3 regions of the Pseudomonas sp. H3_E07 genome follow, and region 2 is predicted to be linked to each of the others. Evidence: predicted binding sites of a transcription regulator. Region 2 holds the regulator's gene; each other region holds the start of a gene.

What was found. The regulator sigma-54, encoded in region 2, starts transcription at its own class of promoters, with help from an activator protein. The targets are predictions, from matches to a motif close to ANTGGCATNNANNTTGCTNT.
Region 1: the regulator sigma-54 is predicted to act here: its motif matches at 8,386-8,405, upstream of AB4O08_RS19565 (circularly permuted type 2 ATP-grasp protein).
Region 3: the regulator sigma-54 is predicted to act here: its motif matches at 2,803-2,822, upstream of AB4O08_RS20810 (flagellar hook-length control protein FliK).

What each region holds. Positions count from the first base shown of each region.
Region 1 covers NZ_CP162795.1:4,242,045-4,252,063, forward strand. Annotated here, with positions in the region: gene AB4O08_RS19510 (electron transfer flavoprotein subunit beta/FixA family protein) at 14-763, shown strand; gene AB4O08_RS19515 (electron transfer flavoprotein subunit alpha/FixB family protein) at 766-1,695, shown strand; gene AB4O08_RS19520 (substrate-binding periplasmic protein) at 1,766-2,581, shown strand; gene AB4O08_RS19525 (DUF4398 domain-containing protein) at 2,591-2,953, shown strand; gene AB4O08_RS19530 (OmpA family protein) at 2,950-3,765, shown strand; gene AB4O08_RS19535 (aminotransferase-like domain-containing protein) at 4,036-5,475, shown strand; gene AB4O08_RS19540 (translation initiation factor 2) at 5,580-6,065, shown strand; gene AB4O08_RS19545 (YkgJ family cysteine cluster protein) at 6,228-6,482, shown strand; gene AB4O08_RS19550 (START domain-containing protein) at 6,524-7,129, shown strand; gene AB4O08_RS19555 (hypothetical protein) at 7,233-7,469, shown strand; gene AB4O08_RS19560 (ribonuclease E inhibitor RraB) at 7,683-8,024, shown strand; gene AB4O08_RS19565 (circularly permuted type 2 ATP-grasp protein) at 8,438-9,847, shown strand; gene AB4O08_RS19570 (alpha-E domain-containing protein) at 9,852-10,019, shown strand, end outside.
Region 2 covers NZ_CP162795.1:1,773,192-1,783,210, reverse strand. Annotated here, with positions in the region: gene AB4O08_RS08130 (ZIP family metal transporter) at 1-388, shown strand, start outside; gene AB4O08_RS08125 (HPr family phosphocarrier protein) at 477-749, opposite strand; gene rapZ (RNase adapter RapZ) at 766-1,623, opposite strand; gene ptsN (PTS IIA-like nitrogen regulatory protein PtsN) at 1,626-2,090, opposite strand; gene hpf (ribosome hibernation-promoting factor, HPF/YfiA family) at 2,101-2,406, opposite strand; gene AB4O08_RS08105 (RNA polymerase factor sigma-54) at 2,482-3,975, opposite strand; gene lptB (LPS export ABC transporter ATP-binding protein) at 4,161-4,886, opposite strand; gene lptA (lipopolysaccharide transport periplasmic protein LptA) at 4,886-5,419, opposite strand; gene lptC (LPS export ABC transporter periplasmic protein LptC) at 5,406-5,978, opposite strand; gene AB4O08_RS08085 (KdsC family phosphatase) at 5,987-6,511, opposite strand; gene AB4O08_RS08080 (KpsF/GutQ family sugar-phosphate isomerase) at 6,512-7,486, opposite strand; gene AB4O08_RS08075 (ATP-binding cassette domain-containing protein) at 7,785-8,594, shown strand; gene mlaE (lipid asymmetry maintenance ABC transporter permease subunit MlaE) at 8,594-9,391, shown strand; gene mlaD (outer membrane lipid asymmetry maintenance protein MlaD) at 9,391-9,858, shown strand; gene AB4O08_RS08060 (MlaC/ttg2D family ABC transporter substrate-binding protein) at 9,870-10,019, shown strand, end outside.
Region 3 covers NZ_CP162795.1:4,521,428-4,531,446, reverse strand. Annotated here, with positions in the region: gene fliM (flagellar motor switch protein FliM) at 1-670, opposite strand, end outside; gene fliL (flagellar basal body-associated protein FliL) at 680-1,180, opposite strand; gene AB4O08_RS20810 (flagellar hook-length control protein FliK) at 1,416-2,753, opposite strand; gene AB4O08_RS20805 (Hpt domain-containing protein) at 2,893-3,237, opposite strand; gene AB4O08_RS20800 (ATP-binding SpoIIE family protein phosphatase) at 3,268-4,986, opposite strand; gene AB4O08_RS20795 (STAS domain-containing protein) at 4,983-5,288, opposite strand; gene fliJ (flagellar export protein FliJ) at 5,354-5,803, opposite strand; gene fliI (flagellar protein export ATPase FliI) at 5,807-7,165, opposite strand; gene fliH (flagellar assembly protein FliH) at 7,155-7,919, opposite strand; gene fliG (flagellar motor switch protein FliG) at 7,930-8,949, opposite strand; gene fliF (flagellar basal-body MS-ring/collar protein FliF) at 8,942-10,019, opposite strand, start outside.

The DNA.
Region 1 (10,019 bases), 2.5 Mb from region 2:
TAACGAGGAATCCATGAAGGTTCTTGTAGCTGTCAAACGCGTTGTCGATTACAACGTGAAAGTTCGCGTTAAAGCGGACAATTCCGGCGTCGACCTTGCTAACGTCAAGATGTCGATGAACCCTTTCTGCGAAATCGCTGTGGAAGAAGCCGTCCGCCTGAAAGAGAAAGGCGTGGCGACCGAAATCGTCGTGGTTTCCATCGGTCCTACCACCGCTCAAGAGCAGTTGCGTACCGCCCTGGCACTGGGCGCCGACCGCGCCATCCTGGTCGAGTCCGCTGAAGAGCTGACCTCCCTGGCCGTTGCCAAGCTGCTCAAAGCCGTTGTCGACAAGGAACAGCCTCAGCTGGTGATCCTTGGCAAACAGGCCATCGACAGCGACAACAACCAGACTGGCCAGATGCTGGCTGCGCTGACCGGTTACGGTCAGGGCACCTTCGCTTCCAAAGTCGAAGTGAACGGCGACAGCGTAGCTGTGACCCGTGAAATCGACGGCGGCGCGCAGACGGTTTCCCTGAAACTGCCAGCCATCGTCACCACCGACCTGCGTTTGAACGAGCCGCGCTACGCGTCCCTGCCAAACATCATGAAAGCCAAGAAGAAGCCGCTTGAGTCCCTGACTCCGGATGCCTTGGGCGTTTCCACCGCCTCTACCAACAAGACCGTCAAGGTTGAAGCACCGGCTGCTCGCAGCGCGGGTATCAAGGTCAAGTCTGTTGCTGAGTTGGTCGAGAAACTGAAAAACGAAGCGAAGGTGATCTGATCATGACTATCCTCGTAATCGCCGAACACGATAACAAGGTGCTGGCCCCGGCCACCCTGAACACCGTGGCCGCTGCCGCTAAAATCGGTGGCGACATTCACGTGCTGGTTGCCGGCCAAGGCGCTGGCGCCGTGGCTGAAGCCGCTGCCAAAATTGCTGGCGTGAGCAAAGTCCTGAACGCTGACAATGCCGCCTACGCGCATCAGCTGCCGGAAAACGTTGCGCCACTGGTTGCCGAGTTGGGCAAGAGCTACAGCCACATCCTGGCTGCCGCTACGTCCAACGGCAAAAACATCCTGCCACGCGTTGCTGCGCAGCTGGACGTTGACCAGATCTCCGAGATCATCTCGGTCGAAAGCGCTGACACCTTCAAGCGCCCGATCTATGCCGGTAACGCCATCGCGACCGTACAGTCCAACGCTTCGGTCAAAGTCATCACCGTGCGTGCCACCGGTTTCGACCCGGTTGCCGCCGAAGGTGGTTCGGCGACCGTTGAAGCCGTTGCCGCTGCTCACGACGCTGGCACGTCCAGCTTTGTTGGCGAAGAGCTGGCCAAGTCGGACCGTCCAGAGCTGACCGCTGCCAAGATCGTCGTTTCCGGCGGCCGTGGCATGCAGAACGGTGACAACTTCAAGCACCTGTACGCCCTGGCCGACAAGCTGGGCGCTGCGGTCGGCGCTTCCCGCGCGGCCGTCGACGCAGGTTTCGTACCCAACGACATGCAGGTCGGCCAGACCGGCAAGATCGTTGCGCCACAGCTGTACATCGCCGTTGGTATCTCCGGCGCGATCCAGCACTTGGCGGGTATGAAAGACTCCAAAGTGATCGTCGCGATCAACAAGGACGAAGAAGCGCCAATCTTCCAGGTGGCCGATTACGGCCTGGTGGCGGACTTGTTCGAAGCCGTCCCTGAGTTGGAGAAGCTGGTCTAATCCAGTCGCTTCACTTATAAAGAGCCCGGTCCTTGTGACCGGGCTTTTTTTTGACTTGGAGACACCCGCCATGGAATTGCGCCCCTGGGCTGTACTGATGGGCCTCACATTACTGCCTGCGCTGTCGTTGGCCGCCGGCAAATGCGATCGCCTGGTGATCACCGGCAGCCCGGATGCACCGCCGTTGCTCTGGCGCGACCCGCAAGACCCTACGCACCTGATCGGCGCCACCGCCGATGTATTGCAACAAGTGGGCAAGGACCTCGGGTTGAAAATCGACCTGCTCTACGGTGGCAAACGCTCCCTGGCCCTGGAGGAAGTGCGCAGCGGGCGCATGGACATCCTCGCCGACGCGCCGCTGAACCTGGGTGAGCTGGAAACGCTCGACTACATCCACCCGGCGCTGGTGCAACTCGACTACCTGGTGTGGACGCGCAAGGATTCGGCGCTGGACTATGCCACCGCCGCCGACCTGCACGGGCACACAGGCGCGGTGTCAGAGCGCGCGCGGTTGAGCGCGGCCTTCGAAACCTTCGCCAGTGAGCAACTGAGCCTGGAACGCCTGCCGTCGCTGACGCCGGCATTCCAGAAACTGCTGCTGGGTGAGGTGGACTACGTGCTGGCCGGACGTTATTCCGGTATGGCCATCGCGCAGACCTTGGGCATGAGCAACGACCTGGTTGCCCGGGATATACCCATCGACCAGCCGGGCCTGTACCTGGCGATTTCCCATAACTCGGCCTGCAATGATCCGTGGCTGCGCGGACAGCTGGCCAAAAAGATGACAGAATTGCCCGCGTCCGGTGTGGCGCAAGCTGCGTTGCAGAGCAATCTGGAACGCTGGAAAGCGCAATTGCAGCAACCCGTCGGCACCCCAACAAAGTAGGGATTTTCAGTGACTTTTCGACCTCTTTTCGCGGCCCTCGCCGTTGTCGCTCTGGCGGGATGTGCAGCCGATCCTGCGCCGAATGAACAAATGCGCCTCACCCAGCAAGCCTTGGAGCAAGCCAGTGCCGTGGGTGCCAACGCGGATGAATCGCCTGAATTGAAACTGGCCGAAGCCAAGTTCGCCCGGGCCAAGTCGAGCATGGCCGACCAATCCTACAAAAACGCGCGCATGCGTCTCGAACAAGCTGAGCTGGATGCTCGCCTGGCCGAGGCCCAAGTGCTGACCCGCAAGAGCCAGGAACAATTGGACGTACTCAACACCCGTATCACCCGCCTGCGCAAACAACTGCAGTTGGGAGAAGCCCAATGAGCCGGATGATCCGCGGGTTGAGCTGTGCGGTGCTCCTGGGCACCGCCGTGTTGGGCGGTTGCGCCAGCCACCCCGACAGCGAGCAGGCCTTGCAACAGGCGGGTAACGACTTCCAGAAGGTCAAGGAAGACGCCAACGTGCTGCGCTTTGCGCCCAAGGACGTGATCCGCGCCGGTGAGTCCCTGGCCCGCGCCGACCGCTTGTCCAGCTACTGGGGCAGCGGCGCCGACGTGGTGCATTACGCCTACCTGAGCCAGCGCTACAGCGCCATCGCCCGCGAGCACACCGAACAGGCGCTCAACCAGGAGCGTGGCGCCAAGCTCGAACTGGAGCGCCAGCGCCTGCAATTGGCCCTGCGGGAAAACAAGCTGATCAGTGTGCAGCAACAGGGCAAATGGCTTGAAGAGCAGATCGCCAGTTTGGCCACTACCCAGACTGATCGCGGCCTGGTGATGACGCTGGGCGATGTGCTGTTCGATACCGGTGAAGCAGAGCTGAAAAACTCGGCCAACCGCACGGTGTTGAAAATCGTACAGTTCCTGCAACTCAACCCCAAGCGCGTGGTGCGCATCGAGGGTCACGCCGACAATACCGGCGGTGAGCGGGAAAACCTCAAACTGTCCCGCGACCGCGCGCAGTCAGTGGCGGATGTGCTGGTAGACCTGGGGATCGACGAAAAACGCATCCAGGTCGAAGGCTATGGCGACCAGTATCCCGTCGAAGCCAACGCCTCCGAGCGGGGCAGGGCGCAGAACCGTCGGGTGGAAATCGTGTTCTCTGACGAGAAAGGCCAGCTCGGCGCCGCGCGTTAGGCGCTTGGCATAGATCACCATGTGGGGGCGGGCTTGCTCGCGAAAGCGGTATATCAGTCGATATTTCAGTGGCTGACAAACGGTTTTCGCGAGCAAGCCCGCTCCCACGTTCTTTCGAAGTAGCCCCACAACTCTGTACGCCACCCTTACAGTTTTTACTGTCACTCCTGCCCGCGCTCGACTATTGTGGCAACTGTCCCCGTACACTTCTAAACTGTGCCGGTATGTTTCACACAAAAATAAAATACCCGTGAAATCGAGTGCTGCGTCATGACCAATCTGTTGCTTTACCAACGTATCGCCCAGCAGCTGGCTGAGGATATCCGGCGCGGTGTCTATCAACCGGGCGAGCGCGTGCCTTCGGTGCGCAAGATGAGCTCGCAGTTGAACGTGAGTCACGCCACGGTGTTGCAGGCCTACGCTAACCTGGAAGACCAGGGGCTGATCCGCGCTCGGCCGCAGTCCGGCTATTACGTGCACCAGACACCCGCACTCACCGCGCCGACGCCGGACATCGCGCGTGTCGAACGCCCGGGTCTGGTCACCCGCAGCAGCATCATCCAGCAGGTACTGGGTGAGTCGCGCCGCGAAGGTGTGTTCCCGTTGGGCGCCGCCGTGCCGAGTGTGGATTACCTGCCGGTACGCGCGCTGCACCAACAGTTGGCCAAGGTCACGCGCTTCCAGAGCCCACGGGCATTCAGTTACATGTTCAGCCCCGGTTTCGAGCCGCTGCGCCGCCAGGTGGCGATCCGCATGCGCGATGCCGGTGTGGTGGTGGACCCTTCCGAAGTGGTGATCACCCACGGTTGCGTTGATGCCCTGCAGATGTCGCTGCGGGTGTTGACGCGGCCTGGCGACCTGATTGCCGCAGAGTCACCGACCTATTACGGCTTGCTGCAACTGGCCGACCTGCTCGGCCTCAAAGTCATCGAGATCCCCAGCGACCCGTCCACCGGCATGAGCTTGGAGGCGCTGCAATTGGCGGCCAACCAATGGTCGATCAAGGCGCTGGTGTTGACCGCGCGGCTGAGCAACCCGTTGGGCGGCACCATGCCCGAAGAACGGCAGAAACAGTTGCTGCGCCTGGCGTCGGACTTCGATATCCAGATTGTCGAGGACGATATCTACGGCGAGCTGATGTTCGAATTGGGCCGCACCAAGGCCCTGAAGGCCTATGACCGCCTGGATCGAGTGATCTATTGCTCCAGCTTTTCCAAGACGCTGTCCCCCGGCGTGCGCATCGGTTGGATGATCGCCGGCAAGTACCAGCAGGAAATCCAGCGCTTGCAGATGTTCAGCACCCACTCCGCCTGCAGCGTGACCCAGATGGGCGTCGCCGCGTACCTGGAAAACGGCGGCTACGATCGCCACCTGCGTTACATCCGCCAGGAGTACCGCAAGAACCTCAGCGCCTTCCAACTGGCGGTGCAGCAATATTTCCCGGAAGGCACACAGATGACACGTCCGACCGGCGGTTTCATCCTGTGGGTCAGTTTGCCCGGACGGGTCAACACTCAGGAACTGCACGTACGCGCACTGCAACAGGGCATCAGCATTGCACCGGGGCTGATCTTCAGTAACACCGAGCAGTTCAACCACTGCATTCGCCTCAACTGCGGTACGCCGTGGAACCGCGAGGCAGAGCGGGCGCTGATGACCTTGGGGATGCTGGCAAGCCAGTTATGCCAGGAAACCGCAGCCGGACTGTGACGCACGGAAAGGGGACAAATCCTATAGCAAGCTAATCACCGCGCTTGTCATGCCGCGCACAACAAGCGAGCATATGGCCCTCTGCCGTTAATGCTGTAGGCAATATGACTTCGATTTTTCGTGCGGTTTTCGTGATTGGCCTGATAAGCCTGTGCAACGTCGGCACTGCGCTGGCGGCGGCCCCTGTGAGCGAAACCAAGCCCGCCGCCAGTACCGAGCAGAAGCCCCCGGCGAAAAAACCGACCCCCGTAAAAAAAGCGCCAGTGGTGAAGAAACCCACCGCCGCCGCCAAAAGGCGGGCGGCCACCAAGGCCAAGGCGTCCCGCGAAGTGGCGCAGACACAATTGCCACCGGCACAGTTGGACCTGTCGCTGCCTTCTGACATGGTCAGGCACTTGCAACCCATTGGCACTATGCCCAAGCCGAAAAGCGTGCCCCTGCTGCCGCCAATGTTTGGCGAGAAACCTACGGACAACAGTGCATTCCAGATCAACGGCCGCCTGCTCAGCAATGAGATGAGGCTGCAATTGCGCAACGAAGAGCGGCGCGATGTGGAAGGTGCAGCGCTGGATTTCGAGTTCAAGCAGTAAACTTTTCCCACAAAGGTGACGTCGACCGCCGACCATGTGTCGGAGACTGATCAGTCACTTTTGTTTTCTGCGAAAAACCACTGTTAGGCCATTTTAAAACGGCTGTTTTAGGGCGTACCCTAGCCCGGCCATCCACATTGAGTCGTCGAGGACCTGCTGGTCATGAATTGCCGTGAAGGCTGTGGCGCGTGCTGCATCGCCCCCTCCATCAGTTCGCCATTACCCGGAATGCCACAGGGCAAACCGGCAGGCGAACGCTGCCTGCACCTGTCGGTCGAACAACTGTGCCTGCTGTTCGGCCAGCCGGAGCGACCGGCGGTATGCAGTGATTTCAAGGCGAATATCGAGGTCTGCGGCACCGACCAGGCCGATGCGATCCGTTTGATCGGCTGGTGGGAGCAAATGACGGCGGCTTGATGGGCTTTACTATCGGAACTTCAACAATAAGGAATACAACAATGGGTTCGCTGAAACGAATGGCTGTGTTGTGCGGTTTTACGGTGTTGTTTGCTGCCACTGCCCAGGCTGAGGATTGGCAAGTCGCCAAGGACGAAGACGGTATCAAGGTGTCCCTGAGCGAAATTGCCGGCTCCAAATACAAGGCGTATCGCGGTGTAACGGTGATCAAGGCGCCTGTGGCAAAAATCGTCGCCCTCCAGGACGACGTAGCCGGTGCCTGTGCCTGGATCCACGAGTGCAAGTCCCAGAAGCTGGTCGATAAGAAAGGCGACGAGAGTTGGACCTACACCCAATTCAAAGCCCCGTTTCCCGTGACGGACCGTGATTCCTACCTGCATATCACCACGACCAAGGCGGCCGACGGCACGCTGACGCGTAAGCTGGAAGGTGTGCCGACCTACAAGCCTGAAGAAAAAGGCTACGTACGTGTCGCCCAGGTCGACGGCTTCTGGAAGCTGGTGCCCAAAGGCGACAACCAAACCGAAGTCACCTACCAGGTGCACACCGAGCCAGGCGGCAGCGTGCCATCGTGGCTGGCCAACAAGTTCGTGGTGGACGCACCGTACAACACCTTGAAAGCCTTGAAAGAACGCGCTGAAAAGTAAGCGCAGTTGATCAGGTGTCTCCTACCTTGGGTGGAACGTTTGCCGAGCCCCCAAGGTCCAGATAGAAGTAAGCCCACACACGGGTTTTATCGAGGAGGCACCGATGCAAAAGTGGCAGATTACCTTCGTTGATGATCACGGCGTGAAGTCCGTCGAGCAGTTCACCTGCGACCAGAAGCCCAGCCTCGAAGATGCGGCACACATGATTCGCAACAAGTTGGTGCCCGTTGCCGCCGAACTCGATCTCAACGACTTCGAAGGCCGCCAGCCCGAACCTACGCTCAAGATCCTCAAAGACCAGAACGGTATCCAGATCCTCGACATCTCTCCCGCCGCCTGAACATTCCCTGTACACCCTTAAAACCCCTCTGGTGGAGGCGAAAGCTTCGCGCTACTCTGCAAGGGAGATCAGCGAATGAATCGCTAGGTTCTGGTCTTGTCAGCTACATGCTTGTTTTCCAGCGGTGAAGTTATTGCCGTAGTTCCCACGCCAGTAAGGCGTGGGCTTCGGGAAGCACGGAAAGTCTATCCATCAATTCGAGGAGCACTTTTCATGAGCACAGCCTATCAAGAAGACATCAGCACCAACGTCCTGCGCCGCATGAAAGAAGGCGGCTTCGACTTCTCGCGTTTTCACCCCATCGAGTTCTACGCCATTTTCCCGGATGAGGAACGTGCGCGCAGGGCTGCGGGTGAGTTTCGTGGGGAATCCCTGAATGCCCAGGTCAGTGCGCGCGACGACGGCGCCTGGTACCTGGAGCTGAGTAAAATCATGTCGGCCACCTACGATGGCATAGGAGACTTCGAGCAGGACTTCGGGGCGGTGGTCGAGCCGCTGGGCGGGATCATCGAGGGATGGGGCGTGAAGCAGGAGGTGCGTGGGTTACCCATGTAGCAGCAGTTTATGAGCAGCACAGCGTGTCGGCTGACCTTTTGGGTCGGCCGATTTTGTTTGTGCAGCATGCTCAACATCGCCCTCACTGCTACACGTTGCAGGGCGCAAAAAAAAACCACCCAAGAGGGTGGCTTAAAGGGAAGAGCGGTTCGCTGAAGCGCTAGGACGTGTCCTGTTCAGCAGATGGGACCATTATCCGCAGACTTGGCCAGGCAGTGAAATCAACTCTGACTATGCTGTTGATAGTCAAAGCCCGCATTGCGATGAAGCGTCGGGCGGTGCACCGGGCATTCTGCGCACCAGGACGGTGCGACTGGATTCTGGTTGTAATTCAACTCACTGATTTTCAAGTGTTTATGCCGCTGGCACGGGCCTTGCGATGGTTCTTTCGCCCGGGTGACAAGGAGTTCGGCATGATCCGCACTTATTACGATGAAATGTACGATGGGGCAGGCCAGGTCCGGCCTCATTACCGCGAGTTCGCGCGCTGGTTGGCCGACACCCCTGATGATCTGTTGGCCCAGCGCCGACGCGAGGCCGATTTGCTGTTTCACCGCGCCGGGATCACCTTCACGCTTTATGGCGACGAGCAGGGCACCGAGCGGTTGATTCCTTTCGATACCATCCCGCGCAGTATTCCGGCCAGCGAATGGCGGATTGTCGAGCGCGGCTGTATCCAGCGGGTCAAGGCGCTGAACATGTTTCTCGCCGATCTGTACCACGAACAGCGCATCATCAAGGCCGGAATCATTCCCGCCGAACAGGTGCTGGCCAACGAGCAATACCAGTTGGCGATGCAGGGCTTGGACCTGCATCGTGACCTTTATTCCCACATCTCCGGCGTCGACCTCGTACGCGATGGTGACGGCACCTATTACGTGCTCGAGGACAACCTGCGCACACCGAGCGGCGTGAGCTACATGCTCGAAGACCGTAAGATGATGATGCGCCTGTTCCCCGAACTGTTCGCCGCCCAGCGCATCGCGCCCATCGACCACTACCCCAATCTGTTGCTGGACACCCTGAAAAGCTCCAGCCCTCTGGATAATCCCAGCGTGGTCGTGCTGACGCCGGGCCGTTTCAACAGCGCGTTCTTCGAACATGCCTTTCTCGCGCGAGAAATGGGCGTGGAACTGGTGGAGGGCGCCGATCTGTTCGTGCGCGATGACCGTGTCTTCATGCGCACTACCGACGGGCCCAAGGCCGTGGACGTGATCTACCGCCGTCTCGATGACGCGTTCCTCGACCCATTGGCTTTCAATCCGGCGTCCATGCTTGGTGTGCCGGGCCTGCTTGCGGCCTATCGCTCGAGTAATGTGGTGCTGGCCAATGCAATTGGCACCGGCGTGGCGGATGACAAGTCGGTATACCCTTTCGTCACCGAGATGATCCGTTTTTACCTGGATGAAGAACCCATCCTGAAGAACGTTCCGACGTTCCAGTGCCGTAAGCCCGACGAACTGTCCCACGTGCTGGCCAACCTGCCCGACCTGGTGGTAAAGGAAACCCAAGGCTCCGGCGGCTACGGCATGCTGGTGGGCCCAGCGTCCACCGTTGCGGAAATCGAAGCCTTCCGCGCCCGTATCAAGGCCAAGCCCCACGCCTATATCGCCCAGCCGACCCTGTGTTTATCCACGTGCCCGACCTTTGTCGAAAACGGCATCGCGCCGCGTCATATCGACCTGCGCCCGTTTGTGTTGTCCGGCAAGGAAACCCGTGTCGTCCCTGGCGGCTTGACCCGAGTGGCACTGCGCGAAGGCTCGTTGGTGGTCAACTCGTCCCAGGGCGGCGGCACCAAAGACACCTGGGTGGTCGAGGACTGATGCCATGTTGAGTAGAACTGCCTCGGATCTGTACTGGATGTCGCGCTACCTGGAGCGTGCGGAAAACCTCGCACGCATGCTCGATGTCAGCTATTCGCTGTCGCTGATGCCCCAGGACGGGCGTGGCGATGGCCTGCACGAACTGGCCATGCCGCTGTTGATCACCGGCACC
Region 2 (10,019 bases):
GGAAGGCATGGCTGTGGGTGTCTCGGCGGGCGGCGGCATGCCGGATGCTGACAGCCTGGCCATGGGCATCGCCTTGCAGGACGTGCCGGAAGGGCTGGTGATTGCGTTGGTGTTGGCCGGGGCGGGGATGTCGCGGGGCAAGGCGTTCTTGATCGGTGCGGCGTCAGGTCTGGTGGAGCCGGTGTTTGCGGTGCTTTGTGCCTGGTTGGTCAGCCTTGCCGAAGTAGTGTTGCCACTGGGTTTGGCGCTTGCCGCTGGCGCGATGCTGCTGGTGGTGACTCACGAGGTCATCCCCGAGTCGCGACGCAATGGTCATGAAAAGCTCGCCAGCCTTGGGTTGTGCATCGGATTTTGCTTGATGATGGTGATGGACACGGCTTTGGGATAATACCCGCTCCCTTGTAGGCGCCGGCTCGCCGGCGATCAGTCGCGAGTCGTGGATGCTATCGCCGGTCAGCCAGACTTCTACAGGAGGGTTATTCGCCTTCGTCGAAGTAGTTATTGATCAGTGCCACCAGTGCGGCCATCGCTTCGTCTTCCTGCTCGCCCTCTGTCTTCAAGTGAATCTTGGTGCCCTTGCCGGCAGCCAGCATCATCATGGCCATGATGCTTTTGCCATCGACCATGGATTCCGGCGTACGTCCGGCGCGGATCTGACAGGGAAACTGCCCGGCGACACCGACAAATTTGGCCGAGGCACGGGCGTGCAGGCCCAGTTTGTTGATGATTTCAATTTCCAGAGCGGGCATCGCGAAGGTGTTCCTTTCAGCTAAGGTCGCGGTGGCGGACCTGGACATTCTTGAGGGTTTGTTGCAACACCTGGCCCAGGCGCTCGGTCAGGTAGACGGAGCGGTGGTGCCCGCCGGTGCAGCCGATGGCAATGGTGACATAGGCGCGATTGCTGGCGGCAAAACGCGGCAGCCATTTGAGCAGGTAACTGGAAATGTCCTGGAACATTTCCTCCACATCCGGTTGCGCGGCCAGGTAATCGGCCACGGCCTGGTCCAGCCCGGATTGCTCACGCAGCTCCGGCTTCCAGTAGGGGTTGGGCAGGCAGCGCACGTCGAACACCAGGTCGGCGTCCACCGGCATGCCACGCTTGAACCCAAACGACTCGACCAGAAAGGCGGTGCCTGGCTCCGGCTGGTTCAGCAGGCGCAGCTTGATGGCGTCGCGCAACTGGTACAGGTTGAGGCTGGTGGTGTTGATCTTGAGGTCGGCGAGGTCAATGATCGGCCCCAGCAGCTTGGTTTCGTCTTCAATGGCTTCCGCCAGGGAACGGTGAGGGCTGCTGAGGGGGTGGCGCCGACGGGTTTCGGAGAAACGCTTGAGCAGAGTCTCTTCGTCGGCATCCAGGTAGAGCACATCGCAATGGATATGCTTGGCCCGCACTTCCTCGAGCAATTGCGGGAATCGCTCAAGGTGGCTGGGCAGGTTGCGTGCATCAATCGAAACGGCAACCAGAGGCTGAGCCAGTTCGGTGTGGATCAACGCGCGCTCCGCCAATTCCGGCAGCAGGCCGGCGGGCAGGTTGTCGATGCAATAGAAACCGCTGTCCTCAAGAACGTTGAGGGCGGTGCTTTTACCCGAGCCGGAGCGGCCGCTGACGATGATCAAGCGCATGATTACTGCCCGTTCTGTTCATCCAGGACAACCTGGTAAAGCGCCTCGTTGCTTTTGGCGCTGCGCAGTTTGTCGCGTACGTCCTTGCGGTCGAGCATGCTGGCGATCTGCCGAAGCAGTTCCAGGTGCGCATCGGTGGCAGCCTGCGGGACCAGCAGTACAAACAGCAGGTCGACCGGGGCACCGTCGATAGCGTCGAAATCGATGGGAGCGTCCAGGTGAAGCAGGGCGCTGACTGGGGTCTCGCAGCCTTTGAGGCGGCAGTGCGGAATGGCGATGCCGTTGCCAAAACCGGTGGAACCGAGTTTCTCACGGGCAATCAGAGCCTCGTAGACATCTTGCATTTCCAGTTCAGGCACTTCGCGGCTGATCAGGTTGGCAATTTGCTCAAGGGCTTTCTTCTTGCTGCCGCCCGGCGCGTTCACAAGGGAACGGCCGGGGGTCAGGATGGTTTCAAGTCGGATCATGGGGGGAGAGTTAACGACCTGTGCCCTGAAGCAGGCTCAGATTCTTTTCCTTATGCTTTTTAAGTTGGCGGTCAAGCTTGTCTGTGAGCAAGTCGATTGATGCATACATGTCTTCATGCTCGGCATTGGCGACTACTTCGCCACCGGGTATCTGGAGAGTCGCTTCAATTTTCTGCTGAAGCTTGTCGACCTTCATGATGACTTGCACATTGGTGATCTTGTCGAAATGACCCTCAAGCCGTTTCAGCTTCTGCTCGACGTATTCGCGCAATGGAGGGGTGACTTCTACATGGTGTCCACTGATGTTGACTTGCATACAGCTTCTCCTTCGTTGCCAGTGCATAAAGCGGCAGGTAGGACTACCTGCCACTGGAACGCTGTGGCCCGCCCGTCACATCAAACGCTTACGCTCGCTGGAAGGCGCGATCCCAAGGGATTCGCGGTACTTGGCGACGGTTCGACGGGCGACCTGAATGCCTTGTGCCTCCAGTAAACCAGCGATCTTACTGTCACTCAATGGCTTTTTCTGATTTTCCGCAGCAACCAGTTTTTTGATGATCGCGCGAATCGCCGTGGACGAGCATTCACCGCCTTCGGAGGTGCTGACATGGCTGGAGAAAAAGTATTTCAGTTCATAAATACCCCGTGGGGTATGCATGAATTTCTGGGTGGTCACCCGGGAAATCGTCGATTCATGCATGCCAACCGCTTCGGCGATGTCATGCAGTACCAGCGGTTTCATCGCCTCGTCGCCGTATTCCAGGAATCCGCGCTGGTGCTCGACGATCTGAGTGGCCACTTTCATCAGGGTTTCGTTGCGGCTTTGCAGGCTCTTGATGAACCAGCGCGCTTCCTGCAACTGGTTGCGCATGAAGGTGTTGTCGGCGCTGGTATCGGCGCGACGTACGAAACCGGCGTATTGCGGGTTGACGCGCAGGCGCGGCACCGACTCCTGGTTCAGCTCCACCAGCCAGCGCTCGTTGTCCTTGCGCACGATGACGTCGGGGACTACGTATTCGGCTTCGCTCGACTCGATTTGCGAGCCTGGGCGCGGGTTGAGGCTCTGTACCAGCTCGATGACCTGGCGCAGGTCGTCTTCCTTGAGCTTCATGCGGCGCATCAACTGGCTGTAGTCGCGGCTGCCGAGCAAGTCGATGTAGTCGGTGACCAGGCGCTGGGCCTCGGCGAGCCAGGCGGTCTTGGCCGGCAGTTGGCGCAATTGCAGCAACAGGCATTCGCTGAGGCTGCGTGCGCCGATGCCGGCGGGCTCGAACTGCTGGATGCGGTGCAGGACGGCTTCAATCTCGTCCAGCTCGATATCCAGTTCCGGGTCGAAGGCTTCAAGAATTTCTTCAAGCGTCTCGTCCAGATAACCCTGGTTGTTGATGCAGTCGATCAGGGTCACGGCGATCAAGCGATCGGTGTCCGACATCGGCGCCAGGTTCAGTTGCCAGAGCAGATGGCTCTGCAGGCTCTCGCCAACGGAGGTGCGGGTGGTGAAGTCCCACTCGTCATCGTCATTGCTGGGCAGGCTGCTGGCGCTGGTCTGGTAGACGTCTTCCCAGGCCGTGTCGACGGGAAGCTCGTTGGGGATGCGTTCGTTCCAATCGCCTTCCTCAAGGTTATCCACCGTAGGGGCGGTTTCCTGATAGGAGGGTTCCTGCACGTCGGAATTGGGTTTTTGCTCGATGTTATCGGCCAGCGGGTCTGCATTATCGAAGTCGTCGCCTTCTTCCTGGCGTTCGAGCATCGGGTTGGACTCCAAGGCCTCCTGGATTTCCTGTTGCAGGTCCAGGGTCGACAATTGGAGCAGGCGGATGGCCTGTTGCAGCTGCGGTGTCATCGTCAGCTGCTGGCCCATTCTCAGGACTAGCGATGGTTTCATGGCAGGGGCTTAACACCTTATTCGCCGGCGCAATGCGCCATCCACGACAGGGCGCGTGAGCGCCAAACATAAGCAAATTATATGCCTGATGTCGGGGGCTTTGCCTAGAGCGCGGTAACAATAAAAATCCGGAGGTTTTCATTGACTCCCGCGCACCTCGGCAAACGGCCGTGACACCACGATGTTTACAGGCGGAACTCGTGACCCAGGTACACTTCCTTGACCAGATCGTTGGCCAGGATGGTGGCCGAGTCACCTTCGGCGATCAGTTGGCCATCGTTGACGATATACGCGGTTTCGCAGATATCGAGGGTCTCACGGACGTTGTGGTCAGTGATCAGCACGCCAATGCCCTTGGCCTTGAGGTGATGGATGATCTGCTTGATGTCGCCGACCGAGATCGGGTCGACGCCGGCAAACGGTTCGTCCAGCAGAATGAACTTGGGGGCAGTGGCCAGGGCGCGGGCGATTTCCACACGACGACGCTCACCACCGGACAGGCTCATGCCGAGGTTGTCGCGAATGTGGTTGATGTGGAATTCCTGCAGCAGGCTTTCCAGTTCCTTGCGGCGGCCGTCACGGTCGAGTTCCTTGCGGGTCTCGAGGATCGCCATGATGTTATCGGCGACCGACAGTTTGCGGAAGATCGACGCTTCCTGCGGGAGATAGCCGATACCGGCGCGTGCACGGCCGTGCATCGGCTGGTGGCTCACGTCCAGGTCGTCGATCAGCACGCGACCCTGGTCCGCCTGGACCAGGCCGACGATCATGTAGAAGCAGGTGGTCTTGCCGGCACCGTTGGGGCCGAGCAAGCCGACGATCTGGCCGCTGTCGATCGACAGGCTGACGTCGCGCACGACCTGACGGCTTTTATAGGCCTTGGCCAGATGCTGGGCTTTCAGGGTTGCCATTACTCGGCCTTCTTCTTCGGCTGGATAACCATGTCGATGCGTGGGCGTGGTGCAGTGACCTTGCTGCCATTGGCACGACCGGCGTTAGCGATCTGTTTCACGGTGTCGTAGGTGATTTTCTCGCCTTCCGTGGAGTTGCCATCGGGGCTGAGCACCTTGGCCTGATCGATCAGCACGATGCGGTTCTGCTGGGCGTGGTACTGGATGGTCTTGCCGTAGCCTTTCATCGGGCCGGTGTCGGTAGGCGACTGCTTCTGTTCGAAGTAAGCCAGGTTGCCCACGGAAGTCACCACGTCGATGTCGCCGGCAGCGGTGCGAGTCAGGGTCACCGTATTACCGGTGATCTTCATCGAACCCTGGGTAATGATCACGCCACCGGTGTAGGTGGCGACACCTTGCTTGTCATCCAGCTGCGCATCGTCAGCCGAGATGTGGATCGGCTGCTGGCTATCGTTCGGCAGAGCCCAGGCGCTCACGCTTCCCAGTGCTGCGCCCAGACCGAGCAAAATAGGGAGAGTTTTAACGAGCCTCATACTGTCCTCTTACGTTCGATAGCAGGTGTATCCTGCTTTCTTTCAAATACGCTTTCATTCCCTTGCCAGTCGATACACCGCCAGCGCCGTCGATTCTAACGTCTTGCTCGGTCTGCGCATATTGCTTCTGCGGGAATACGGTCATGCGACTGCTGGTAATCACGGTATCGCGGTTCTGCGCGTCAGTGCGGGCGACGCGTACCGAGTCGATCAATTCAACTTCGGTACCGTCCGGGTTGACCTCGCCACGCTTGCTGGTGACGTGCCAGGGGAATTCGGTGCCGCGGTACAGATTCAGGTCGGGGTTGGTCAGCAGGGTGACTTCGGATGCCTTCAAGTGTTCGACTTTGTCCGATGCCATTTCGTACTGCACTTTGCCGTCAGGTAGGAACTGTACGCTGTAGGCATTGGTGGCGTAATAGTCGATAGCGCCTTGGTCAGCCTGCGCAACAGGCTGGTCGAGAAAGCGCTCCGGGCTGATATTCCAGTAGCCCACCGCCAGGAGCAGCGCGGCGATGACCCCGAATAACAGGAAGTTGCGAATCTTTTTGCTCAGCATAAAACGCTCTATAAGTAGGCGGCGTGGGCCGCTTCAAGGCTGCCCTGGGCACGCAGGATCAGCTCGCAGAACTCGCGGGCGGCACCTTCGCCGCCACGGGCGGTGGTGATGCCGTGGGCATGCTCGCGAACAAATGCCGCCGCATTGGCGACCGCCATGCCCAAGCCCACCCGGCGGATCACCGGCAGGTCTGGCAGGTCATCGCCCAAGTAGGCGACCTGCTCATAGCTTAGGTTGAGTTGGCCAAGAAGCTCGTCCAGAACCACCAGTTTATCCTCGCGGCCCTGATACAGGTGAGGAATCCCCAGATTTTGTGCGCGGCGTTCCACAACCGGAGTTTTCCGGCCACTGATAATTGCCGTTTGCACGCCTGACGCCATCAGCATCTTGATGCCCTGGCCGTCGAGGGTGTTGAACGTCTTGAATTCACTGCCGTCTTCGAGGAAGTACAGGCGGCCATCGGTCAGCACGCCATCAACGTCGAAAATCGCCAACTTGATGTTTTTACCGCGTTGCAACAGGTCGCTGGTCATTTACATCACTCCCGCACGCAGCAAGTCGTGCATGTTCAGGGCGCCGATCGGGTGGTCATTGGCATCGACCACCACCAGCGCACCGATCTTGTGGTCTTCCATGATCTTCAAGGCTTCGGCGGCCAGCATTTCAGGGCGGGCGGTCTTGCCATGGGGGGTCATCACCGCATCGATGGTGGCGGTATGGATATCAATGGTGCGGTCCAGGGTGCGGCGCAGGTCGCCGTCGGTGAAGACCCCGGCCAGGCGGCCGTTGTCTTCCAGGATCACGGTCATGCCCAGGCCTTTGCGGGTCATTTCCATCAGCGCGTCCTTCAACAAGGTGCCGCGCTGGACGTGGGGCAGTTCATCACCGGAATGCATGACGTTTTCCACTTTCAACAGCAGGCGGCGGCCCAGGGCGCCACCGGGATGGGAAAAAGCGAAGTCTTCAGCGGTAAACCCACGGGCTTCCAGCAGCGCCACAGCCAGGGCGTCACCCATGACCAGCGCCGCGGTGGTGGAGGAGGTGGGCGCGAGGTTCAGCGGGCAGGCCTCGTGGGCCACGTGAACATTCAGGTTTACGTCGGCGGCCTTGGCCAGGGTCGATTCCGGGTTGCCGGTGAGGCTGATCATCTGTATGCCCAGGCGCTTGATCAGTGGCAGCAGGGTCACGATTTCGTTGGTGGTGCCGGAGTTGGACAGCGCCAGGATGATGTCATCCTTGGTGATCATGCCCATATCGCCGTGGCTGGCCTCGGCCGGGTGCACGAAAAACGCAGTGGTCCCGGTGCTGGCCAGGGTGGCGGCGATCTTGTTGCCGACGTGACCCGACTTGCCCATGCCGACCACGACAACCCGGCCCTTGCTGGCCAGAATCATCTCGCACGCGCGTACGAAATCTGCGTCGATATGCGCCAGCAAGCCTTCTACGGCTTCAAGCTCGAGGCGAATGGTGCGTTGTGCGGATTGAATAAGGTCGCTGGATTGGCTCATGTCTGAAATCGTATAGCCTGACGAAAAGTCGGCGATTATAGCGGTAATGATCAATTCCCTCACGCTAGTTCGTCAGGGTTTGTTCGCAATGCGCTTGAGATTCATCCCAAGCAACGATTTTTCCCTGTCCCCAATCTGAACAAGCGCTGTTCCGGCCTTGGGCGCCCTGTACCAGCAGTGATATAGTTCGCCGCCAGTTCGGTCCGCCCAGCCCACGTGGCCAACTATTGCACAACGGTTGCAAACGTTTGTCGCAAGCGTGGTGTCTGAGTGAGAGGCTGCATCCCAAGGAGTTTAGATGAGTGCCGATAACGCCTACGCGGTCGAGCTGAAGGGACTGACCTTCAAGCGCGGGACGCGCAGCATCTTCAATAACGTCGATATCCGCATTCCGCGCGGCAAGGTCACGGGCATCATGGGGCCTTCCGGTTGCGGCAAGACCACCCTGTTGCGCCTGATGGGCATGCAATTGCGGCCCAGTGCCGGCGAAGTGTGGGTCAATGGCCAGAACCTGCCGACGCTGTCGCGCAGTGATCTGTTCGATGCGCGCAAGCATATGGGTGTGCTGTTCCAGAGCGGTGCGCTGTTCACCGACCTCGATGTTTTCGAGAACGTGGCCTTTCCGCTGCGGGTGCATACCCAGCTGTCCGATGAAATGATTCGTGACATTGTGTTGCTGAAACTGCAGGCCGTAGGCCTTCGCGGTGCCATCGACCTGATGCCTGACGAGCTGTCCGGCGGCATGAAGCGCCGTGTGGCCCTGGCGCGTGCCATTGCCCTCGACCCGCAGATCCTCATGTATGACGAGCCTTTTGTCGGTCAGGACCCCATCGCCATGGGCGTGCTGGTGCGTTTGATCCGCTTGCTCAACGATGCGTTGGGCATCACCAGCATTGTGGTCTCCCACGATCTGGCAGAAACCGCGAGCATTGCCGATTACCTCTATGTCGTCGGCGATGGCCAGGTGCTGGGGCAGGGCACGCCCGAAGAACTGATGAACGCCGACAACCCGCGCATTCGCCAATTCATGACCGGCGATCCTGATGGCCCGGTGCCTTTTCACTTTCCGGCAGCGGATTACCGCTCAGATCTTCTGGGGAAGCGCTGATGCGCAAGACATCTCTCATCGAGAAGGTTCGCCTTTTCGGTCGTTCGGGTATCGACATTGTCGAAGTGCTCGGTCGTTCGACGATTTTCCTGTTCCACGCCCTGCTCGGTCGCGGCGGCATTGGCGGCGGCTTCGGCCTGCTGATCAAGCAGCTGCATTCGGTAGGCGTGATGTCCCTGGTGATCATCGTGGTCTCTGGGGTATTCATCGGCATGGTGCTGGCGTTGCAGGGCTTCAATATTCTTTCCAGCTACGGTTCGGAGCAGGCGGTGGGGCAGATGGTCGCCCTGACGCTGTTGCGTGAACTGGGGCCGGTGGTGACTGCCTTGTTGTTCGCCGGGCGTGCGGGTTCCGCGCTGACCGCCGAAATCGGCAACATGAAGTCCACCGAACAGCTGTCCAGCCTGGAAATGATCGGCGTGGATCCGCTCAAGTACATTGTTGCCCCGCGCCTGTGGGCCGGCTTCATTTCCCTGCCACTGCTGGCGATGATCTTCAGCGTGGTCGGTATCTGGGGCGGTTCGTGGGTGGCGGTGGACTGGCTGGGCGTCTACGACGGCTCCTACTGGGCCAACATGCAAAACAGCGTGACCTTCAGCGGTGACGTGCTCAACGGCATCATAAAGAGCATTGTCTTCGCCTTTGTCGTCACCTGGATCGCCGTATTCCAAGGCTACGACTGTGAGCCCACTTCAGAAGGGATCAGTCGCGCCACCACCAAGACCGTTGTGTACGCCTCGCTGGCGGTACTGGGCCTTGACTTCATTTTGACCGCCTTGATGTTTGGAGATTTCTGATGCAAAACCGCACTGTGGAAATCGGTGTCGGCCTTTTCTTGCTGGCTGGCATCCTGGCTTTACTCTTGTTGGCCCTGCGAGTCAGTGGCCTGTCGGCCAGCCCCACCGCCGATACATATAAACTTTACGCGTACTTCGATAATCTCGCCGGTTTGACTGTCAGAGCTAAAGTGACCATGGCCGGTGTGACCATCGGCAAGGTCACGGCAATCGATCTGGACCGCGACAGCTTCACCGGGCGAGTGACCCTGCAACTGGACAAGAAGGTAGATAATCTGCCGACCGACTCCACTGCATCTATCCTCACTGCGGGTCTGCTGGGCGAAAAATACATCGGTATCAGCGTGGGTGGGGAAACAGCCCTGCTCAAGGATGGCTCGACAATCCACGACACACAGTCGTCGCTGGTGCTTGAAGACCTGATCGGTAAATTCCTGCTTAATACGGTCAATAAAGACGCCAAATGAGGAATCTGTTCATGATCTCTACCTTGCGACGTGGCCTGCTGGTGTTGTTGGCAGCGCTGCCGCTGATGGCTAACGCTGCAGGTTCTGCGCACGAGCTGGTGCAGGACACGACCAGCAAGATGCTGGCTGACCTGACTGCCAATAAAGAGCAGTACAAGCAA
Region 3 (10,019 bases), 2.7 Mb from region 2:
GCTCGATCATCGAGTAAGGCATGGTCACGTGCAGGTCGCCGCCACCGCCATCGAGTTCGATGTGGAAGGTCGACACCACGATGGCTTCGCTGGGTCCGACGATGTTGGCCATGGCCGGGTTCACTTCCGAGTTGATGTACTCGAAATTGACTTCCATGATCGCCTGCCAGGCTTCTTTCAAGTCGATGAAAGCCTGTTCCAGCACCATGCGCACCACACGCAGTTCGGTAGGCGTGAACTCACGCCCTTCGATCTTGGCGTGACGGCCGTCGCCACCGAAGAAGTTGTCCACCAGCTTGAACACCAGTTTGGCATCGAGGATGAACAGCGCGGTGCCGCGCAGCGGCTTGATCTTGACCAGGTTGAGGCTGGTGGGCACGTACAGCGAGTGCACGTACTCGCCGAACTTCATCACCTGCACGCCGCCCACCGCCACGTCCGCCGAACGGCGCAGCATGTTGAACATGCTGATGCGGGTGTAACGGGCGAAACGTTCGTTGATCATCTCCAGGGTCGGCATGCGCCCACGGACGATACGATCCTGGCTGGTGAGGTCATAACTTTTGACGCTGCCGGGCTCGGCAGCCATTTCGGTCTGTACCAGACCATCGTCGACGCCATGCAGCAGCGCGTCGATTTCATCCTGGGACAGCAGGTCTTGCACGGCCATGTCGTGATCCTACTGCAATACGAAGTTAGTGAAGAGCGCCTGCTCGACCACGACTTTGCCGAGTTCCTTCTGGGCCACTTCCTGCACGCTGGCCGTGACCTTCTGGCGCAGCATTTCCTGGCCCACCGGGGTGGCAAGTGTGTCGAAGGCCTGACTGGAGAACAGCATCACCAGGTTGTTGCGGATCACTGGCATGTGCACCTTGAGGGCGTCCAGGTCCGACTGGTTGCGGGCCAGCAACGTGATGCTCACCTGCAGGTAACGCTGACGACCGTTCTGATTGAAGTTGGCGACAAAGGCCGGAAGCATCGGCTCGAAGATTGCCGGTTGCTTGACGTTACTGGCGGTTTCGGCAGCGGGTGCCGGCTTGCTGGCATTGCTGTGCATAATGTACCAAGTGCCGCCGACCGAGGCGCCGATGGCCAGGAGCAGGCCCACGACTATCAACAGGATAAGCTTGAGCTTACCTTTGCCTGCGGGTGCTTTTGCTGCGTCGTCGCTCTTCGCCATGCCAATAATCCGTCACTATTCGGGAATTCATAGATCTACGGAAAGGCAAGAGCAAGTGTTATGCCAGAGTTGTCTGGTGGATTTGGAAGAGGGCTACGATATTGGCCATGGAACAGGTCCCATGCGGGAGCGGGCTTGCTCGCGAAAGCAGTAGGTCAGTCGACTGATTCAGCGACTGATACACCGCTTTCGCGAGCAAGCCCGCTCCCACATTTGGGCCTGTGCAGGGCTCGAGTCAGGCGTAGTAATCGACGGCGCTGGAGCCGATTACGGTTGAGGTGACCGGCGCCACGGCTTCAGCCACATCAATGTGGCTACCACTGTCGCTGTTATCACCACCGCGCCCGCCGCTGCCGCTCACGCCACGGGTCTGGGCCTGTTGCTGCTGTTGCTCTTGGCCACGGGACTGGTCGGACACGTTCACATCCACTTGGCCCATGCCCTGCTGGGCAAACATCTCCCGCAAACGGCCGGACTGGCTTTCCAACGCTTCACGTACCACCGGATGGGCGCTCATGAAGTTGACCTGGGCCTGCTGGTCGGCGGTCATGTTGACCTTGATGTCCAGGCGACCGAGTTCAGCCGGCTGCAACTGGATCTCCGCCGACTTGAGGTTGGCGCTGGACAGGTACATCACGCGGTTGACGATTTCGTCGGTCCAGCCGCTCTGGTGCATGGCCAATGGCGCATTGGTCACCGGCGGCAAAGCGTTGGCGGTCTTCGGCGTGGCGGCTTGCGTCAACGCGGCCAGACGGTTGGCGAAGTCATCGACACGGGTGTCGCTGCTGGCGTTCTTCAGGTCCTTGAGACCGTCGTCGATCAGCCCGCTGAAAGCCTTGTCACCGCCCTGGTCAGTGCTGTCCTTGGTGGCTTGCTGGTCGACCATAGTGGCCAGGCCTGCGGCAAAGTTCTGTGCGGCGGTGGGTTGATCCTGAGTCGGTGCCGAAGCGGTTTTTGCCTGGGCCTGACTGCTGGCCGACACGTGACCGCCCTGCTCCATCGCCAGGCGCACGGCGGGCATGGCGTCCAAGGGATCGGCCTCTGGATCGAAGGCCGGCTTGGCCTCCTCAGTCGCAGCGACCGGCGCCGCCACCACCGGCAGGGCTTTTTCATCCTTGTTGGTGACAGGCGCTGGGGTTTCAACCGGCACCGGCACGGCCACCGGGGTGACGGTGGCAATCAATGCAGGGTCGACGACCGGGTCCACCGGGGGCTGCTGCACCAGGGAAGGGTCGGCGGGCGCGTCGTCATCCTTGCTGGCACTGTCGTCGGTGTTGGCCGGAGGGGTGGCAGGCAAGGGTTTGCCGCTATCGGCAACGGCTGGTGTGCTGGCGGCAGGCTTGTCGTTGCCCGCTGCCGGCTTGGCGCTGGCGTCGGAAGGCTTGCCTGCGGTGGATTTGGGCGCGTTGTCGTCGGCCTTGGCCGTGGGCTTGGAACCCTGGCTGGCAAACACTTGAGCGAAGCCAGGGCCCTTGTCCCGTGGGTCCGCTGCCACTGCCGGTGGGTTGGCGGCGGGCGCTTGAGGCTTGGCCGCGGGGGCAGCCTGAAGGAGCGAATTCGGGGCGACTGGCATAGGTAAAGGTCTCCACTGCATAGGGGTCGGGGATGCAGTATCTGGAGGTAGAGCAAGAGTTGGGCCAGGTTGGTATATCGACCGAGTAAATATCCATTTTTTCGGTAATGGCCGCTTAGGGTTTCGCGCTTACAGCGACTCAAACCCCAAACCGCTGCCGCTCCGACTCATACATCGGCTTAACCAACGCAAACTCATGATCAATCTGATCCACGAGCGCCCCCAAATCCGTAGTGGATTCAACCGACTCAACCTCCAGCCGCTGACACAACTGCGCCAACCGCACCGCCCCAAGGTTACCGCTACTCCCCTTGAAACTATGCGCAATCCGCCCCAACGCCTTCGCATCATCCCGCGCCTTGCGCAGCGCCTCGACGCGCTTCTGGGAATCATCGAGAAAGGTATCAAGCAACTTCGGATACTCGCCTTCCATGACTTCCTGCAAACCCGACAACACCGCCGGGTCCAGATGTAGATCAACCACTTGCTCGCTCCTTGATCAAGAATCGGCGGATTATGCCAGAGCCTCCCAGGAAAACTCCACGCACACACTACGCCCACCATCCGACCAGCCTACCTCGCTGCTCAACTGCCGTACCAGACTCAAGCCCCGGCCAGACAGACGGTCGATATCCAGCGGCCGCGCCAGCACCTGCTCCACATCAAACCCCGAACCGCTGTCTTCAATGCGCAGGGTCATCTTCCCACCCGCCCCGATCGGCACCACCTGCACATGCACCCGTATATACCCGCTATTGAGTTGCGCGAGGCGGTCATTACGCTGACGGTAATACTCGGCAAACCCTTGGGCGTCACGCTTGAGCCGAGAGTCCAGACCCAAGACGCCGTGCTCCAGGGCATTGGAATACAGCTCCGCCATCACGCTGTAGAGCGCCCCACTTTGCTCACGCAACCCATGAATCTCCAACAACAGTTGCAGCAGATACGGCAACGGGTTGTAACGCTTCAAGGTCTCGGCGCGAAACTCGAAACTCACCGACCAATCCAGCGGACACGACTGCCCGCTGTCCGCATACAACGGCCCCGTGGCGCGCAGTTGCTGGTCAGGCTGCAAGGTGATTTCCACCATGCTCACGTCATCGCGCACTTCACCGCGAAACGCCGCCAGGGCCTGTTCGATGTCTTCAAATAAACGATCAGGCTCGCGATTGGCGGCAAACACCTGTTGCAAGCGTTCAGCGCCGAACAGTTGATCGTTGGCATCGGCGGTATCCAACACCCCATCAGACAGCAGGAACACCCGGTCACCCAGGGCCATGGGCCAGACTTCAGTACGATCATCAAAGGCTTGCGCCGACAGTACCCCCAACGGCAAGTGCCGCGATTCCAGCGGCGTGCGCCGGCCGGTGGCGATTTCATGCCTGTAGCCTTCGGGCATGCCGCCGTTCCATACCTCCACCACCCGTCGCTGCGTGCTCAGACACAACAGGGTGGCGCAGCAGAACATGTCCACCGGCAGGATGCGTTTGAGTTTGGCGTTCATCTCCCGCAGGGTCTGCGCGAGGCCATAGCCTTTGGCGGTCATGCCATAGAACACTTCCGCCAGAGGCATGGCCCCCACCGCTGCCGGCAGGCCATGGCCGGTGAAGTCGCCGAGCAGCACGTGCATATCACCGGACGGCGTGTAGGCCGCCAACAACAGGTCACCGTTGAACAGCGCATAGGGCGATTGCAGGTAGCGAATATTCGGCGCGGCATTGATACAGCCCGAATGCGCGACCTTATCGAACACCGCCTTGGCCACTCGCTGCTCATGCAGGAGATAGTCGTGATGCTTGGCGATCAGGTCGCGCTGCTGCAAGACCGTCGCCTGCAACCGACGCAGGCGGTCCATGGCGTTGATCTTCGCCGCGAGAATAAGCTGGTTGTAGGGTTTGGGCAGGAAGTCATCACCGCCGGCATCCAGGCACTGGGCCAGCGCTTCGCTCTCGCGCAGGGAGGTGAGGAAAATCAGCGGCACCAACTCTTCACCCGCCAACTGCTTGATCCGCCGTGCCGCCTCAAAGCCGTCCATCACCGGCATCAGGGCATCCATCAACACCAGTTGCGGGCGCTCACGGCTAAACACGTCGACCGCTTCAGCGCCATTGGTGGCCGTGAGTACCTGGTGACCTTGGCGCCGCACGATGGTCGACAGCAACAGCAAATCGGCGGCGCTGTCTTCGGCGATCAGGATCGTCAGCGGTTCAAGGACCGGGGCCAGGGCGCTCAACTGATGTCGAACAGCTTGTCGAAGTTGGAGATGGCGAGGATCTTGCGCACGTCTGAGTTGCTATTGACCACCCTGACCTCCGACTGGTCGCCACCCGCGTGGTCACGCAGGAGCAGGAGCATGCCCAAGGCCGAACTGTCCATGTAGGTGGTTTCCTTCAAGTCGACGACGTACGACTCGGGAACCTTGTAAAACCGTTCGTAGGCATCACGAAACGTCTGGTGGCTGCCGAAATCGAACCGGCCCTTGACCACGATCGTTAACTTCTTCCCATCCAGGGATACGTCTGACTCGACTGACATGCGACTGCTTCCTTGTCATTGGCAATGACACAAGGTTTAGCAGGAGAAGGCGCCATGGGCAACTATCAATAGACGTCTTTGCGCGGCATGCGTTGGGAGAGTTCGTCGAGCAGCTTCTGTTCACGCTTGTCTTCGATGGCCCGCGCCTCGTCGATATAGCGCTGCACCAGCTTGCGCAGGCCTTCGACCCGGGCAAACGCGGCTTGCCAGCTTTCGCGGGCTTTATCGAGGTTGTTCTGGTGCCACGCCAGGCTCTGGCGCTGCTGGCCGACAGCCGTTTCCAGTTGGTTGAGAAAGCCCTGGTAGCCCATCAGCCATTGGCCGGACACACCTTTGGCGCCACGCTCGATCCACTGTTGCTGGTATTCGCCCCGAAAGCGCTCCAGGTCGCCCAGCTTGCTCTCGGCCAAGCGCACCTGCCCCTGGAAGTAACCCAGGCGCTGCACGGCGGTTTTCTCGGCCTTTTCGGCCATGTCCACCACCGGAGCCAGGCGTGCGGCGCGGCTGTTGGCCATGGCTTAGCCGCCCGGCGCCGGGGCGAAGATCGACTGCAGGTGCGCTTCGCTTTCACCCATGCTGATCTTGTCGTTGAGGCCTTGGCGCAAGTAGGTCACCAGTTGCGGTTGCAGGGCGATGGCCAGGTCGGTGTCGCGATCGCCGCCCGCCACGTAGGCGCCGACGCTGATCAGATCGCGGCTCTGTTGGTAGCGCGACCATAACTGCTTGAATTGTTGCGCGCGAATCATATGCTCCGGCGTCACCACCGCCGGCATCACCCGGCTGATGGACGCTTCGATATCGATGGCCGGGTAATGCCCCTCTTCGGCCAAACGCCGCGACAGCACAATGTGGCCGTCGAGCACACCCCGCGCCGAGTCAGCAATCGGGTCTTGCTGGTCATCACCTTCGGACAGCACGGTATAGAACGCCGTGATCGAGCCCCCGCCCGCCTCGGCATTACCGGCACGTTCCACCAGCTTGGGCAGCTTGGCGAACACCGAGGGCGGATACCCCTTGGTGGCCGGTGGTTCACCGATGGCCAGGGCGATTTCCCGCTGGGCCTGGGCGAAACGCGTGAGCGAATCCATCAGCAACAGCACGTTCTTGCCCTTGTCACGAAAGTATTCGGCGATGCGTGTGCAGTACATGGCGGCGCGCAAACGCATCAGTGGTGCATCGTCCGCCGGGGAAGCGACGACGACCGAACGCTTGAGGCCTTCTTCACCAAGGCTGTGCTCGATGAATTCCTTCACCTCGCGGCCCCGCTCACCGATCAGCCCCACCACGATGATGTCGGCCTCGGTAAAGCGCGTCATCATGCCCAGCAGTACCGACTTACCCACGCCCGTACCGGCAAACAGGCCCAGACGCTGGCCGCGGCCGACCGTCAATAATCCGTTGATGCTGCGGATGCCCACGTCCAGCGGCACGCTGATGGGGTTACGGTTGAGCGGATTGATGGTGGGGCCATCCATCGGCACCCAGTCTTCGGCCTTCATGCCGCCTTTGCCATCCAGCGCGCGACCGGCGCCATCAAGCACGCGGCCGAGCATGCTCATGCCCATCGGCAGGCGGCCGGTATCGGCCAAGGGCACCACGCGCGCGCCGGGGGCAATGCCCGCCAGGCTGCCCACGGGCATCAGGAAAATCTTGCTGCCGGAAAAGCCCATGACTTCGGCTTCGACCTGCACCGGGTGGTAGCTGTCGTCGTTGATCACCATGCAACGGCTACCCATGGCAGCACGCAGGCCTTCGGCTTCGAGGGTCAGGCCGACCATGCGCAACAGGCGTCCTTCAAGGATCGGCTGGCCAGGCAACTCTGCGGCTTCGGCGTAACCGCTCAAGCGCTTGGCGAAACTGGTGCGATCAAGGCGCATCGGGGGCGTCCAGGTCCACGCTCAGGTCTGGCTCGGCGGGGTTCAACACCTGCTCATGGGCCTGATCCAGCAGCTTGGCCATGATCTGGCTGATGCGGGTTTCCACCGTGGCATCGATGCGGCTGTGCTCGGTTTCGACTCGACAACCACCGGGCTGCAACGACGCGTCCTCGACGATGCGCCAGGTTTCCTCATGGCGTTCGCGCAGGGCTTTGACCTGTTCAAAATCCTGGGGATTGATGTACAGCCGTACATTGCCGACACCCAGGGGCAGCAGCTTGAGGGCTTCGCGCATCACGCTTTCGATATGGCTGGAGTCCAGCACCAACTCACGCTGGATCACCTGGCGGGCGATGTGCTGCACCAGCTCGACCATGGCTTTTTCGATCTGCGAATCCTGCTCGGCGATGGGGTCGAACAGGCCGCCCATCAAGCGCTCCAGGCTGGCCAATTTGGCGCTCAGCGCCTCCTCGGCTTCCTGACGGACCTTGAGAGTGGTGCTGCGAAAACCATCTTTTTCACCCGCCGCGAAGCCCTCGTTGTAGGCCTCCTGGCGGATAGCTTCCAATTCTTCGAGGGTCAGTGGCTGGACTTCATCCAGCGGCACTTCTTCCATTTCCGCCGGCGGCTCTTCAACCGGTTCAGGCTCAGGCTCGGGCACATGTGGATCGAAGCTGGGCAACGACCAGATGTCGAACCCACCGACGTCCCGCGCGCGAATCAGATCGCTGGGCGCCTCATCTTTGTTCGACATGAAAGGCGCCTTAGATCATTTCTTCGCCGCCCTTCCCGCCGAGAACGATTTCTCCGGCTTCGGCCATACGGCGGGCAATGGTGAGGATTTCTTTCTGCGCGGTTTCCACGTCGCTGACCCGCACCGGACCTTTGGCTTCCAGGTCGTCGCGCAGCAGTTCCGAGGCACGCTTGGACATGTTCTTGAAGATCTTCTCTTTGACGTTTTCGTCCGAGCCCTTGAGGGCCAGCACCAGCACGTCGGAAGACACTTCGCGCAGCAACGCCTGGATGCCACGGTCGTCGACATCGGAGAGGTTGTTGAACACGAACATGAGGTCTTCGATCTGGCCGGACAGGGTGTCGTCGATCTCGCGGATCGAGTCCATCAACTGGCCTTCGACCGAGCTGTCGAGGAAGTTCATGATATCGGCCGCGCGCTTGATACCGCCCAAGGTGGTGCGCGAGGCATTCGAGTTGCCGGAGAACTGCTTCTCCAGAATCGTGTTGAGCTCTTTCAGCGCTGCCGGCTGTACGGTGTTCAGCGACGACACGCGCAGGATGATGTCCAGGCGCACCTTATGGTCGAAGTGGCCGAGGACTTCACCGGCCTGGTCGGGGTCCAGGTACGCCACCACGATCGCCTGGATCTGCGGGTGTTCGTAGCGGATCACGTCGGCAACGGCGCGGGGCTCCATCCATTTCAGGCTGTCGAGGCCGCTGGTGTTGCCACCGAGCAGGATGCGGTCGATCAGGCCGTTGGCCTTGTCTTCGCCCAGGGCCGAGGTGAGCATCTTGCGGATGTAGCTGTCGGAGCCGACGCCCAGGCTGGTCTGGTCGCCGACGATCTCGACGAACTCGCTCATCACTTGCTCGACTTGTTCGCGGTGCACATTGCGCATCTGCGCCATGGCCACGCCCACACGTTGAACCTCTTTGGGCCCCATGTGGCGCAGCACTTGGGCGGCGTCGGTTTCACCGAGGGACAGCAGCAGGACTGCGGCTTTGTCGACCTTGGTGAGCTTGGCAACAGCGGCTCGATTATCACTCATCTGCGTTGATCCACTCTTTCACGACCTGGGCCACACGGCCCGGGTCTTCTGCCACCAGACTCTTGATTGCGTTCAACTGAGCGTCATAGCCTTCGCTCGGGCTTGGCAACAGGATGCTTTGCGGGCCGCCGAGGCTGACACGGTCGTTGGCCAGTTCGCCGTCGAGGCCGCCCATGCCGCCCAGCTCGACGTCGCCACCGGCCAGGGCCAGCTGTTTTTTGCCGTTGCCGGTGATGTTGTTGAGCACCGGGCGAAGCACGCCAAACACCAGCACCAGGATGAACAACACACCCAGCACTTGCTTGACGATGTCCCAGAACCACGGCTGCGAGTAGAACGCCGGTTCAGCGATCACTTCGCCACGCTCGGCGGAGAACGGCATGTTGATCACGCTGACACTGTCACCACGGCTGGCGTCAAAACCCACAGCATCCTGCACCAGACGGGTAAAGCGCGCCAATTCGTCGGCGCTCCATGGCGCACGGGTGACGGCGCCGTCAGCGGCATTGACCTTGACCTGGTCATCCACCACCACCGACACCGACAGGCGATTGACGCGACCCTGTTGTTGCTTGGTGTGGCTGATGGAACGGTCGAGCTCGAAGTTCTTGGTGGACTGGTTACGTTTGTCCGCCGGGTACGGGGCGAGCATCGGCTGGCCAGTGGCCGGGTCCATGATTTGCTGGCCGTTGGCATCCAGCAGTGGCTGGCCTGGCTGAATCGCGCCAGCACTGGCAGTAGCGCCACCGGTGGTTTGCGGCGCCGAAGCCGGGGCTGGCGGCTGGTTGCTCAATGCGCCCGGCACACCTTGCGGCGGGCCATTGGCGGCGGTGCGTTGTTCGCTGGTGGACTGCTCACTGCGCAAGGCAGGCTGGTCCGGGTTGAATTGCTCGGAGGTCGACTCGACGGCGCTGAAGTCCACATCGGCCGACACTTCGGCCTTGTAGCGGTCGTTGCCCAGCACCGGTTGCAGGATGTTGTGCACACGCTGGGTGAGCATGCTTTCGACGCGACGGCTGTAGTCGAACTGCTTGCCGGCCTGGGTCAGCGCGGAGTTTTCCGCCTGGTCG